DNA from 2 places in the Candidatus Izemoplasma sp. genome. Region 1 is predicted to be linked to the other one. Evidence: riboswitches for the same ligand, from Rfam matches in the RefSeq annotation. Region 1 holds a riboswitch; the other holds the start of a gene.

Region 1 (7,695 bases):
TATATTCATTTGTTATCCATAATGGTGAATATGTGGTGATAGACGATGAAAATAATTGAAAAAACAATGAAGAATACATCTTTAAAATTAGTTTTTTCAATAATTTTCATAGGTGTGATTTTAGTATCCGTATTAATATACTTTCTGTTTTTTAAGACATATTTGGAAGATCAAATTATTGATAGAATGTATAAGCAAAATTCAATCATTACCCTGAATACTAAAGAGTACATAGATGAAAACTTTCAAGGTAATGTCAATTTAGTACTCGGTATCGAAGGGTTTTTTGATATCCTCGAAAGTCCTACGGACGAAGATTTTGAACATTATATGGATGAGTTAAGTGAAGAAGTTGAGGTTTTTTATAGAGTTGAAGTCTTATCAAATGATATGACAACCGAATATGTATATCCTTATGATGAAAATGCGATCGGAATTGATCATTCAACAGACAATGAGCTCATTGCACTTACAGAACCTCATCAATATGAATGGTTAGAACCTCAGATATCAATTGTTGATGACGGTTTAACTGTTTCTCTTTTGTATAGAACAGAGACGAGGTACATAATCGCTGTTTTCGATCTTGATTTCTTTGAAAGTATACATTCTCTATTAAGTGATATAAACAAAGATAAAGAGATGATGATTCTCAACGAGTATGGAATCATTATATTTGATAGTGGTTCAGATAAAGATTTATACAAAATGAGATATGAAAAGTTCGACTCTCTAACACCTGTATCACCAAGTAGTGATTCAGTGATAGTTGATGTAAATAATATAGAATCAGTATTAAGTATTCGAGAACTTGACAGCCAGAATTGGTATATTTCTATTTACGAATCTAAGGAATCATCATATCAGTTCCTAAACCAATTATCGAGGAATTACTGGTATTTAATTACGATTATCACCATTCTTTACATTATTTCTGCACTGCATTTCTATAATATAATAGGTAACAATCTAAAAAGAATTAAGAGTAATCTAGAAGAAATTACCTCAGGAAAGTATGGACTGCAAATTGAAGGTATGCCATATAAAGAGATTCAGGGAATTGTAGAAGAATTTAATGTAATGTCAAACACGTTACAACAATCTAGAAATCAATTAGAAGAAATTGCATACAAGGATAAATTAACAGGACTTCATTCAAGAAATTACTTAAGAAAAATTACAAATGATATAATTGATTCATCTCCTGAAATGCAACTGTATGTATTCTATATTGACTTAACAAGATTCCATATTATTAACGAGTCTTACGGTTATGAATTTGGAGATGAAGTTCTAAAGAAAGTAGCTGAAAGATTAGAACACTCTCTTCAACCAATGGGAACATTAGGTCGTATTGAAAGTGATGAGTTTGTAATCGTTTGTGGATCGCAACATGAACCCGTATCTAGTTCAAAAAATATACTAAAACTATTTGATGAGTCTTTTGATTTTGACTTGAAGGAAGTAGTGTTGTCACCATCTATTGGAGTCTCTAGGTATCCAGAAGACGGTGCAGACTTTGAAGAATTACTTTCAAACGCAAATATCGCATTGCTACAGGCAAAGCAGAACAAAGAAATAAGTTATGCAGTTTTTGAAAATGAATTACTTGAACAGTTTAACAGGAAACTTGAAATTGAAATTTCCATAGAAAAAGCTTTTACAAACAATGAGTTTATCGTCGAATTTCAGCCAGTACTTAACATTGATGATGAATCAATCAGAGGGTTTGAAGCACTTAGTAGATGGCAACATCCAACTTTAGGTAAGCTAAGTCCAGGTGAGTACATTGATACGTTGGAACAACTTCAAAAAATACACGTTTTAGATAAATACACTCTTAGAGAATCTCTGAAACAGGTAAATAGATTGAATAGACGTTATGATCAGAAATTTGTTATTAGTGTGAATATTAGTGGATTGACAATTCTGAGAGATGACTTTGTGAGTATGATCAAAGAGACCTTAAAAAAATATAATTTTGATCCTAATTGCCTTGAACTAGAATTAACGGAGACAGTGTTCATAGATGATTTTAGTAAAATTAAATCTATAATGCACGAGTTATCTTCAATTGGAGTTAGATTTAGTGAAGATGATTTTGGAGATGGGTATAGTTCATTGAATTATTTAGTTGAACTAGAACTGGATACTTTGAAGATCAGTAGGACAATACTAGAAAATCTTAAAGCCAATATTAATAATAGAATCCTTGTTGAAGCTATTGTTAGATTGTCTAAAGAACTAGGGTTTGAAACAGTTGTAGAAGGAGTAGAAGATTACGAGATGCTTCAGATATTTAAAGAACTTGAATGTACATATGTTCAAGGATATTACTTCTATAGACCACTTGATTATTTCAACCTAGTCAAAGAATTAGATGAGAAGTTCAAATAAAAAGCACTTGCCTAAGGCAAATGCTTTTTTTTATTATTCAGTTGGTTCTTCGTAAACAACAACTTCAATTACATTAGATTCCATTTGGTCTAATACATTCCCATCTTGGTCTAATAATGTTAATTGATATACATAATTTCCAGTTTCTGTGATTTCATCTAATAATGCAGTTTTTAATGATCCATATTCTAATGTTAAATGATAGAAGTCTTCTGTTTCTAAGCGTCTTTCTACTCTGATCATTGCTACTTCATCTTTAATAATGTCCCAGTAAACATGAACTTTTTCATCCCAATTGTAGTAACCTTCGAAATTACCGATCTTAGCGTTTTCTTTTAATCTTATGTAGTATTCAGTAACTTGCTCATCTACAACTTCACCAAGGTCATTTACTGCGCTTACTTTGAAGAAATAGTTTCCATCAGGTAAGTCTTTTATTTGTAATGATGAAGTGACACGAGGTACTTCAATATATTCAGTCCAGTTTTCTTGATCTAATGAATATGAGATTACATGTGTAGTATAACTACCTTGACTTCCCCACCATAGATAAATTGAATTATCATGGATGTTTTGGTTTCCATCTAAGTAATATACATCTGTTGGTTCGTCTAAATTTAGATTATCGTAAGATACAACAACTTCGTTCCAACAAACTGCAGATCCCATTTCGTTTTCTAACTCATCGTAACCAGTGATTCTATAAGTATATACACCTTCAACAAGCTCATACACTCTTACATAATCTTTGTACCAGTTATTATTGTCAATGATTTCAGTTTCTTCTTCTAATATAACTTCCCAAGTTAATCCACCATCACTTGATTTTTCAATCATAAAGAATTTTACAAATTGTTGGTTGAATCCAAAGTTGAATTCTACTTCTCCAGTTGATTGATTATGCCAAGCATTTAAGTGATAAACATGTTCCGGTATTTGAATAGTAAATTCCATAGACTCTAAACTATCTAGTTCCTCACCGTTCTCATCTAATACAATTACTTTGTATACATAAGTTCCAGGTGCTAAATTTTCATCTTCATGCATAGTTTTTAAAGACCCAAATTCACCAATGACTTCATATTCTGTATCAAGAGTTCTACGTTCTAGAACTACAACTTCAACAGTATCATTCATAAATTGCCAATCTAGATTAATACTATTTGAATCCCATTCAACCCATCCGTTAAATCCACCTAGTAGAGCATCTTGTTTAACTCTAACTGCTTCGGTTGAATCGATTGATGCAACAACATTATCTTCATTTATTGCACTTACTCTATAGAAATATAATCCGTCTGTTAGTTCTTCAAATGAGAATGATTGAGCGATACGTGGTACTTCAGCTACAAGTTCCCAGTTTTCTTGATCTACAGATTTCTCTAATAGGAATCCTTCAAAATCTCCCGATGCATCCCACCATAGATTAACCATTTTAGAGTAAGTATCAAAGTTACCGCTTATATGCCATAACTCAGGTATTCCATCAAATTGTTTGTTATCAAATGATACGTTGATTTCACCCCATGAGTTCATTTCTTGAAGAAACTCATTGTTTTCGTCAAATGCTACCATTTTGAATACATAATTACCTTCGTCAAACTCATAATATAATAGTTGATTCTTAGAGAATCCTTCATCATCTAAAACCAGTTCAGCTTCAATGATTTGTTCCCAAGTTAATCCACCATCACCTGATTTTTCAATAACGATATACGAAATACTAAATTCATTTACACCGAAATTGAATTGTACAACACCACTACCTGAATCAAACCAAGTGTCAAAGTGATAGATGTATTGTGGTTCGTTAACATAGATAGAGAAATCATCTGATTCAAACCTTGAATCTCCAAATTCATCCACTACAACGATCTTAAATCTTACATCTCCATAAATACTATAATTGTATGATATGATTTCATCATCGACTTGATAGTCGTTAAATTGATGAACTTCTTCCCATTCCCCTAATAATTCATTATACATTTTTAAATGTATTGATTCTAAAGCAACCTCACCAGTTTCTTCATCTTCTTTTGGTTCTGGTATCTTATACGATATATGAATTTCTTGCATTCCTTCATCAAACCAGAGATTTGCCTCTACTTGATTTCCCCCAAGTAATTCATCACAACCAGATAAAATAAACATTCCTGCGAATAACGTTAGTCCAATTAATAATCTTTTCATATAATTACCTCCTAATTATGTTTTGAAAAGGGTCCAAATTGTATAAAAAAATATACAATCTGGGTAGATTGTACAAAGTTATCTTTGTGCAATCCAGCCAGCGTAGGTTTAACCCGTAGCTCTGTGATTTTGCGTCTACACGTTTCCATGTATTTGCCTTTTATAACTTCATTGTAGGAGAAGATACTTTGAATATCAAGAGAAACTGAAAAGTTTCACATCATATACACAACTACAATATGGACATACACATTATAAACACAACTATAGCACTTTAGTGACTACGATGATAAACTGGTCAATAGTTTGCTTTTACGATACACCCTCTTTTTTAAGGAATGAGTCCTCATCTGTGTTATAATAAATTTAACGTTTAATAATCTTTTATGAGGTGAATATATGGATATTAAGAAAATAGAATTATATGTAAAATCTAAACTTGAATTTGAGTCAAGCGGACATGATTATCTACACGCTTTGAGAGTTCTTGAGAACTCGAAAAAATTGATTACTGATTCAGTTGATCAAGATGTTGTTTACATTTCAGCTTTGATTCATGATTTGATTGATCATAAACTTGAAGAAAAGCATAAAGCAAAAGAGTCTGACATTATCACACTATTAAAAGAATCTAGATTAAAAGAAGAACAGATTGAATCGGTATTAGATATAATTAAGAATATCTCATTCTCAAAAGGTAATGTTCCATCATCATTAGAAGGTAAAATAGTTCAAGATGCAGATAGATTAGATGCTCTTGGTGCAATAGGAATTGCAAGAACATTCGCGTATGGTGGCAAAAACAATCGCCTAATATATAATAAAGATAGCATTGATGATACAGATTCGGTTTCACACTTCTATCAAAAACTATTTAAGTTGTCAGAATTAATGAATACAGAAAAAGGAAAACAAGAAGCATTAGAACGTACAAAATTCATGAAACAATTTATAATGAAGCTAGATGAAGAAACTGGAGGAGACTTATGATTATTAGAGAAAGTTACACATTAAGCAACAATGTAAAAATTCCAAAAATCGGATTAGGTACATGGCAAGTAAAAGAAGGCGATGAAGTATACAAAAGTGTTATAGCAGCTCTGAAGAACGGGTACAGACATATTGATACCGCAGAAGGTTACCAAAATGAAAAAGGTGTAGGAGAAGCTGTAAGAGATAGTGGAATACCAAGAGAAGAGATATTTGTTACAAGTAAGTTAGAGTCGCATATAAAAACTTATGAAGGAGCAAAAGAAGCATTTAAGAAAACGTTAGACGAACTAGGATTTGACTATTTAGATTTATTCCTAATACATGCACCTTGGCCTTGGAGTAATATGGGACAAAACTGTGATGAGGGAAATGTCTTAGCATACAAAGCTATGGAAGAACTATATAACGAAGGACTTATAAGAGCCATTGGTGTTTCGAACTTTGAACCAAAACACTTAGATAACCTATTAGCTAACACAACTATAGTACCTCATGTCAATCAAATTGGATATTTTATTGGTTTAGATCAATCCAAAACAATTGAATACTGTAATGAAAGAAACATATTTATAGAGGCATACAGTCCACTTGGTATAGGCTATCTACTAAGTAACGAAGACATAAAAACAGTGGCAGACAAATACTCTAAATCAAGTGCACAAATATGTATTAGATACTTACTACAGAAAAATGTTGCACCATTACCTAAAAGTGTAAACGAGAATAGAATCATTCAAAATACTGAAGTTGATTTTGAAATATCCAAAGAAGATATGACGTTCTTAGACACAATAAAAGGTGACCCAAGAAGATGGGATTAAAAAGGTAATTTATTACCTTTTTTTATATGTTATAATATAGAAGTGAGGTGACATATGAGTCATTTAGAAAGTATAAAGGGAATTGGCCCTAGAATGAAAGAGAAACTAAATCGTAATAAAATTTACGATTGTTTTGATATCATTAATAGATTCCCAACTAGATACGAAATATACCAACTCATAACACTAAAAGACGCTGTAGATAGCGAACGAATCACTATTGAAGGTAAAGTAATAAGTGTGCCTAATGTGGCATTCATAAGAAGAAATTTTACAAGGTTATCATTTAACGTAGTTATAGAAGAACGTCAATTCAAAGTCTCAATTTTTAATCGTGAGTATTTAAAAAGCATTCTAGACTTAGGAGAAGATATTGTCTTAACAGGAACAATTGATCGTCTAAAAAACTCATTTACAGCAACAACTTTAAAACTTAAACGTAATTTTAAGAATGAAATAGAACCTATTTATGGATTAGATGGAATCAGTGATTCTCAATTTAATAAACTATTTAAACTGAGTTATGAGGAGTATGGTCGTTTCATAGAAGATGACATGCCTGAATATCTATTAAAGAAATATAAATTAATCAATTATGGAAATCTTCTAAAAATTGTCCATAACCCAATAACTATGAAAGATTTGTCTAAGATTGAACGAAGAATCAAATATGAAGAATTGTTCAAGTTTCAGTTTAAAATTCAATATCTTAGATTAAAGAACAAATCAAAGAAATCGGTATTAAAGAAATATGATATTAATGAAGTAAAAGCATTTATTTCATCATTGCCTTTTGAATTAACGGATGACCAAAAAAAAGCAACGAATGAAATTATGAAAGACATAAAATCTCCGTACATAATGAATCGTTTACTTCAAGGAGACACAGGTAGTGGAAAAACCGTTGTTAGTGCAATCACAATACTTGCCGTATTGAGCAGTGGACACAGTGTTGCCATGATGGCACCAACCGAGATACTCGCAAAGCAACATTTTAAAACATTATCGAACTTCTTTAAACATACTCCATATAAAATAGTGTTTTTAACTGGTAAAATGACGAATGCTCAACGAAAAATTCAGTTAGATATCATAAAAAATAACAAGTCATTGATTATAGGAACACACGCTCTATTTAGTGATGATGTATTATATAAAGAACTAGGATATGTAATCACAGACGAACAACATAGATTTGGAGTGAACCAAAGAAAAAAATTGAGAGAAAAAGGGTTTAACCCAGATGTTCTATATATGTCAGCAACACCAATACCAAGAACACTTGCAATAT
Region 2 (7,695 bases), on a different contig from region 1:
AAACAAAACAAACAAGACCAATTGAACGTAAAGCAACAGGTGTTATGAGCCGTAAATCAGTAAACCAACCACTTCAAACTGGGATCAAAGTATTAGATGCTTTGGTACCAATAGGACGTGGGCAAAGAGAGCTTATTATCGGGGATAGACAAACTGGTAAAACAGCAATCACAATTGATACAATCATCAACCAAAAAGGGAAAGATGTTATTTGTATCTATGTAGCAATTGGGCAAAAAGAAAGTACAGTAGCAAACGTGTATGAAACATTAAAACAACACGGAGCTATGGATTATAGTATTATCGTAAGTGCATCAGCAAGTGAACCTTCACCGTTATTATATTTAGCACCTTATGCTGGAGTAACAATGGGAGAGGAATTCATGTTCGCTGGGAGAGATGTATTAATCATTTATGATGATTTAACAAAACATGCGATTGCATATCGTGAGTTAAGTTTATTATTACGTCGTCCACCGGGTCGTGAAGCATACCCTGGTGATGTATTCTATTTACACTCAAGATTACTTGAGAGAGCTGCGAAATTAAATGATGATTTAGGTGGAGGTAGTATTACTGCTTTACCAATCATTGAAACACAAGCTGGAGATATATCTGCATATATCCCAACAAACGTAATCAGTATTACAGATGGACAAATCTTCTTACAAAGTGATTTATTCCATAGTGGTGTACGTCCTGCGATCAACGCTGGATTATCTGTATCACGTGTTGGTGGTTCTGCACAAATCAAGGCAATCAAAAAAGTATCTGGGACATTACGTCTAGACTTAGCAGCATACCGTGAATTAGAAGCATTTACACAGTTTGGTAGTGACTTAGATGACGCTACAAAAGCACGTCTAGAACGTGGAAAAAGAACTGTTGAGATATTAAAACAAGGTTTACATGCAACAATGGATGTTGAGAAACAAGTAATTAGTATTTTCAGTTTAACAAATGGTCATTTAGACAACGTTAAACTACAAGACATATTAAGATTTGAACGTGATCTTCATGACTTCTTTGTTAATGATGATTTAGGAAGTAAACTTCTTAAAGAAATCACAGATACAAAAGGATTACCAAACATAGAACAAATGAATGATTGTATTGCTAGATTCAAAAAAGTATTTGTATAGGGTGGTGTTAAAATGGCTTCGATGAGAGAAATTAAATCACGTATCACAGCGACAAAGAAGACATCACAAATCACAAAAGCTATGCACATGGTTTCTGCTTCAAAACTAAAAAAAGCAGAACGTTCAATCAAAGGATTCCGTCCTTTAATGTTTCAACTTAGAAATATGATTGATAACCTTCTAGACACAGATGATTTAAGTCATCCAATGTTAGTTGAAAGAGAAATCAAGCAAAGGTGCTATATATTAGTTTCAAGTGATCGTGGATTAGCTGGGCCATATAACTCAAGTGTATTTAAAGCGTTTAAAGCATACGTAGAAAAACATCATGGAGATAACGATAACTTCACAGTAGCTACAATTGGGCATAAAGCTCATTCATACGCAAAACGTAACAAATACAATTTACTGAATAAAGAACCAATTAATATTCGCGATGACATTCAATTCATTGATTTTAAAGAAGTAACGGAATCGTTTATCAAAGATTACTTACACGATAAAATTGATAAAATTGTAGTATTTTATAATCACTTTATAAATACAATTTCACAACAAGTGGAACATTTCCAACTTCTTCCAATCGCCAACGGATACAGTTCTGTTACTGAAAAGGAAAAAGAAGAAGGAATGAGACTAATTTATAACTATGAACCTAGTCCACAAGCAATCATAAATCACTTATTACCAATGTATGTTGAAAATACTTTATACGGAATAATCTTAGATGCAAAAGCAAGTGAGCATGCATCAAGAATGACAGCTATGAAGAGTGCAACCGATAACGCAGAAGACTTAATTCAAACATTGCAATTACATTATAATAGAGCAAGACAAGCTGCAATTACAGTTGAATTAACTGACATCATCGGTGGTGCGAACGCAGTTAGCTAGAGGAGGAAAATTAATGAATGGTAAAATAGTTCAGGTTATGGGACCAGTTATCGATGTTAGTTTTGATGGTGAATTACCAGAGATAAACTTTGCATTAGTAGTTGACGTTCCAGCTGATAAAAATAATGGTGTACCTATTAATTTAACTTTAGAAGTTTCTCTACATTTAGGAAATAACGTCGTAAGAACAATCGCGATGGATTCAACTGATGGTGTACAAAGAGGAATGGAAGTTAAAAATACAGGTGCTCCAATAAGTGTACCTGTTGGAGAAGCTACTCTTGGTAGAATCTTTAATGTATTAGGAGACGAAATTGATGGGAAAGAAAAAGTTCCAGCTGGAACAAAATTCAGTCCTATCCATAGACCTGCTCCAAAACTTGATGAATTATCAAGTGAAATAGAAATTCTTGAAACAGGAATCAAAGTAGTAGACTTATTAGCTCCTTATATTAAAGGGGGAAAAATTGGATTATTCGGTGGTGCCGGTGTTGGTAAAACTGTATTAATTCAGGAATTGATTAATAATATCGCACAAGAACATGGTGGAATCTCAGTATTCGCTGGTGTTGGAGAGCGTACACGTGAAGGAAATGACTTATATCACGAAATGACTGAATCTGGAGTAATCAAGAAAACAGCCATGGTATTCGGACAGATGAATGAACCACCAGGTGCTCGTATGAGAGTTGGATTAACTGGTTTAACAATGGCTGAGTATTTCCGTGATCAAGAAAAACAAGATGTTTTATTCTTCATCGATAATATCTTTAGATTCACACAAGCAGGTAGTGAAGTTTCTGCGTTACTTGGTCGTATGCCAAGTGCCGTTGGTTACCAACCTACATTAGCAACTGAAATGGGTAAATTACAAGAGAGAATCACTTCTACTAAAGAAGGTTCAATTACATCAATTCAAGCAGTATACGTACCGGCCGATGATTATACGGATCCGGCACCTGCGACAACATTTACACATTTAGATGCAACTACAAACTTGTCACGTAAAATATCAGAAGAAGGAATCTACCCTGCAGTAGATCCACTTGCTTCAACATCTCGTGCATTAGCGCCTGAAATCGTTGGGCAAGAACATTACGATATCGCTCGTGAAGTTCAAAGAACAATTCAAAGATACAATGAATTACTTGATATCATCGCAATCTTAGGTATGGATGAATTAAGTGAAGATGATAAACAAGTAGTACATAGAGCAAGACGTATTCGTTTATTCTTATCACAAAACTTCCATGTTGCAGAACAGTTTACTGGACAAAAAGGTACATACGTTCCAGTAGAAAAAACAATCAAAGGATTCAAAGAAATCTTAGAAGGAAAATACGACCATTTACCAGAAGAAGCATTTAGACTTGTAGGTAGTATTGATGACGTTCTTAAAAAAGCTGAATCAATGAACTAAGGGGGAACTATATGAATATATCTGTAGTAACACCTCAAGGAGAATTATATAAAGAAGAAATAGATTATGTAGTCGTTACATCTAAAATGAATGGTGAATTCGCTATTATGCAAGGACATATTCCAATAATCAGTACTATAGATACTGGATATGTAAAAATGATAAAAGACGAAAAAGAAGTATTTGTAGTTATCATTAATGGAGTTGTAGAACATCAGAGCAATCAAATTAATGTAATAGCCCAAGAAGCTCACGTCGGAATATCAAAAGATAGTGCAATGGATCATTTAAACAAGGTTCGTGAAGAAAGACTTGCTGAGAACAAACGTAAAAACGTTGATTTCGCAAAAGCAGAACGTGAACTAAAAAAGAATGTAAAAGACGCAAAAGCAGGAAGTATTTAATCAAAAAGACAGCATATGCTGTCTTTTTTATTTATAAAATGATTGATTAATACTTCGGTTATTTGTAAAAATGAGAATGTAGTGTTATAATTAAAAGTACCAATAAAATCAAAGGTAAACTATATGCGAATATGGGGCACAAAGGTACAGAACTCAAGAAGTTTGCTGTACTTACATAATTTATTCGGTATAGGACTGATTACAAAACTATACACTTTATTAGTGTGTAGTTTTTTTATTACTAAGGGAGAGGTGATATTTATGGGGCGTAAATATTACAAGTTTCTTATATTTGTTTTGATTGCAATAGGATTATTACTAGTTATGGATTATTACAATTTTGAACTATTCCACTTCACAATAGAAATATTTACAATGTTTATTGGAGTAATGATGTTCATCATAGCTGTAAATAGTAGAGAGTATTCTGAAAAGGCTTTGTTACTGCCATTAGGTGTAGCATACCTTTATATTGGATTACTTGATTTTATGCATGCATTGTCATTTGAGGGGATGGGAATCATCAAAACGAGCACAAATATAAGTAGCCAGTATTGGATCGCTGCAAGATTTATGGAGAGTTTAGGGCTACTTGTAGTCTTGTTTACTTTCATGAAAAAGATTAAGTTAAAGTATTGTTATTCACATGTATTCGGTTTGTTTTATGTAGCAATAGTATATTATTTAATTAACTCTGAAAGATTACCTGCATTTTATATACCTGGTGTAGGGCAAACTAATTTGAAATTGATATTGGCAACTTTTGTTATTGTTTTCTTGTTGATTTCAATAGTTTTGACACAAGGTATAGAAATGAAGAGTGATAACAAGAAACTGCTTATATTGATTTTACTTCTAAAGATTGCATCCGAAGTAATGTTTACACAGTATACTGGTTTGCACGAGAGTTTCGTCACAATAGGACATATATTGAAATTTGTTTCATTTGCAGGACTTTACATACTATTTATTAGTGAGATTGTAAATAATCCATACTCGAAACTATTTAGTGTCTTTCAAACAAGAGAAGAAGAGTTAACTATTTTAGCTGAAAGAGACTCACTAACTGGCATCTATAATCACTCAACAACATTTATTAAAATTGATAAGATGTTGGCTAATATTGATGGGGATCAAGATATCGCAATTATATTGATCGATATCGATGATTTTAAACTTGTGAATGACACATATGGGCATCAAAAAGGTGATGAAGTGTTAGTTGAATTCTCTCAGATGTTATTGACTTGCGATATTCAAGGAAAAATCGTGGGTCGTTATGGTGGAGATGAGTTTGTTATAGCATGTCCTACATTAACGAGACAAAACATTGATGAAAGATTTGCGATTATTGAATCTAGGTTATTGAAATTGAATAAAAAGATTGGTATTGAATTTACGTTTAGTGCAGGAGTTGCATTCTATAATAAAGGAGATACAACCAAGGATCTTATTTATAAGTCGGATATCAAGATGTATGAGGCAAAAAGAAAAGGTAAGAATTGTCACGTCATTTGGTAAAATAATATAAAATGAGCATAAAATTGCTCATTTTTTATTTACTTAAAAATAAATTTATTTTTTTATAATGGCTTTAACAGTCCACGAAAACCTTTGTATGAATGTTGATTCATTTGACATTCAAAGTATTATATATTATGATTTCTTAATATATATGGAGGTGGTTTTTACTGAATTTTCAAATAAAATATTTTAACGAAATTGATTCGACAAACGATTATTTGAAAAAGAACTATTTGACTCAAAATCACCTAGATGTTGTGATATCAAAATCACAATCAAAAGGGCGAGGTAGAAGTGACCATGTATGGGAAAGTCCAAATGGTAACCTATACTTCAGTTACATTTTGAAGAAGGATATTTTCATCGATAATTTGTTTGTGGAAATCTCTAAGATTTCAGTCGCAATTATCAAAACATTAATGAAATATGGAATTACTGCTTCAATTAAATATCCCAATGATATTTTGGTTGGAACTAAAAAAATTGCAGGTATCTTGATGGAAACACAAGGTGCAATTGATTTAGATTATATTGTAGTCGGGATTGGAATAAATATTAATCAATCGAACTTCAATAGTCTTCATAAATTTGCCACATCAACCTATCTGGAAAATGGTATTGAATTAGATCCAAATAATGTTGCATTAAATATTATGAATGAGTATGTTAAGCCACATACATTCAATGAGTATTTGAAGCACTCAATAATATTGAATAAGAGAATCAAATTTAACAATCAAATTTTTGTTGTTAGAGAGATTTTAGAGGATGGAAGGTTATTCCTTGTCGGGAATGAAAAACTCTATGTAAGTCCAAATGAAATCAGTTTAAAGGAGATTTACGAATGAAGTTAACAACAAGAGAAATGGTATTGGTTGCAATCATCCCAGCTTTGATGGCTGCGACAGCAACTGTGAGTATACCATTAGGTGCATTACCAGCGATCACATTACAAACAATGTTTGTGTTTATAGCTGGATTATTGCTTAGAAAAGATTTAGCGTTTCTAAGTATGGTAGTTTATATCATTTTAGGAGTAATTGGTTTACCTGTATTTGCGGGTGGTACTGGAGGAGCAGGAATTATCCTTGGACCAACGGGTGGATTTATTATTGCATTCCCAATTGCCGCATATTTAACTTCAGTGTTTAAACATGTAATTATTCTAAATAACGAGTATATTAGTTTGTTTGGATTGATGTTCATCATCAACCTTATTATATATATGATTGGTGGCTCATATTTCATGTATTCACTAGATTGGAATTTACTAAGTACTGTTGCGCTTTTCGGGACTTATATACCAGGTGATATATTGAAAATAATTGCTGCAATATATGTATATGTGAACATACGTTCACACGTAACATATGAGCACTCGTAAATATGATGGAACCAAAGGTTCTTTGAACCTCAAAATAAATTGACAAGACATAAAATATACAGTAAAATTACGTATATTTTTAAGTAAAAAATAGGAGGAAACAAATTATGGTATTTGATAAAGTAAAAGAGATTATTGTTGAAGAATTAGGTGTTGAAGCAGAAGAAGTAAAATTAGAATCTACATTAAATGATGATTTAGGTGCTGATTCACTAGACGCTGTTGAGTTAATCATGGCATTAGAAGATGAATTTGAAATTAAGATTTCAGATGAAGCTGCACAAGCATTTGAAAATGTGAAGCAAATCGTTGAATTTATCGAAAGCGTGAAGTAAAGATTTTCGTCTGAAAATCTTTACTTATTTTTTCATTAAAAAAACATTTGAACATCAAAGTATTCGGGAGGAAAACAATGGATTTAAGACAAATAAAAAACCTTATGAAAGAATTTGAAGATTCTAAGATTCATAAGTTAGAGATAAATGATAAAGACTTTTCTATTAAATTAGAAAAAGAAGATGTAAAAACAGTTTCGGTGGCACAACCAGTATTACAAAGTGCTCCAGTTCAAAACGCACCTGTTTTGGAAACTGTATCTGAAGAGGCAATTGCTTCTGATTATACTGAAGTAAAAGCACCACTAGTAGGAACATTCTATCAATCACCATCACCAGACAGTGACGCATTTGTCCATGTTGGCTCAAAAGTATCTAAAGGAGATACATTGTTTATAGTTGAAGCAATGAAAGTAATGAATGAGATTACTTCTTCTGTAAGTGGTATTGTTAGATCAATCAATGTAACTGATGGTACTATGGTTGAATTTGGTCAAGTGGTTATGGAGATAGAAGAGTAGTGTTCCATAAAGTACTAATAGCCAATAGAGGTGAAATTGCAGTAAGGATTATTCGCGCTTGTAAGCAACTG

The links. Region 1 has a riboswitch for cyclic di-GMP ahead of AC2LE6_RS03355 (fibronectin type III domain-containing protein). Riboswitches for the same ligand answer to the same signal wherever they lie in the genome.
Region 2: it holds a riboswitch for cyclic di-GMP, as region 1 does, so the genes downstream of both, AC2LE6_RS03105 (sensor domain-containing diguanylate cyclase) here and AC2LE6_RS03355 (fibronectin type III domain-containing protein) in region 1, are expected to answer to the same signal.

Annotation. Positions count from the first base shown of each region.
Region 1 covers NZ_CEXEES010000014.1:14,851-22,545, forward strand. Annotated here, with positions in the region: gene AC2LE6_RS03345 (ABC transporter substrate-binding protein) at 1-59, shown strand, start outside; gene AC2LE6_RS03350 (bifunctional diguanylate cyclase/phosphodiesterase) at 46-2,397, shown strand; gene AC2LE6_RS03355 (fibronectin type III domain-containing protein) at 2,431-4,590, opposite strand; cyclic di-GMP riboswitch class I at 4,675-4,758, opposite strand; gene AC2LE6_RS03360 (HD domain-containing protein) at 4,990-5,580, shown strand; gene AC2LE6_RS03365 (aldo/keto reductase family protein) at 5,577-6,404, shown strand; gene recG (ATP-dependent DNA helicase RecG) at 6,459-7,695, shown strand, end outside.
Region 2 covers NZ_CEXEES010000013.1:4,196-11,890, forward strand. Annotated here, with positions in the region: gene atpA (F0F1 ATP synthase subunit alpha) at 1-1,142, shown strand, start outside; gene atpG (ATP synthase F1 subunit gamma) at 1,155-2,036, shown strand; gene atpD (F0F1 ATP synthase subunit beta) at 2,050-3,456, shown strand; gene atpC (ATP synthase F1 subunit epsilon) at 3,468-3,860, shown strand; cyclic di-GMP riboswitch class I at 3,964-4,039, shown strand; gene AC2LE6_RS03105 (sensor domain-containing diguanylate cyclase) at 4,122-5,381, shown strand; gene AC2LE6_RS03110 (biotin--[acetyl-CoA-carboxylase] ligase) at 5,564-6,232, shown strand; gene AC2LE6_RS03115 (biotin transporter BioY) at 6,229-6,768, shown strand; gene acpP (acyl carrier protein) at 6,876-7,103, shown strand; gene accB (acetyl-CoA carboxylase biotin carboxyl carrier protein) at 7,181-7,624, shown strand; gene AC2LE6_RS03130 (acetyl-CoA carboxylase biotin carboxylase subunit) at 7,624-7,695, shown strand, end outside.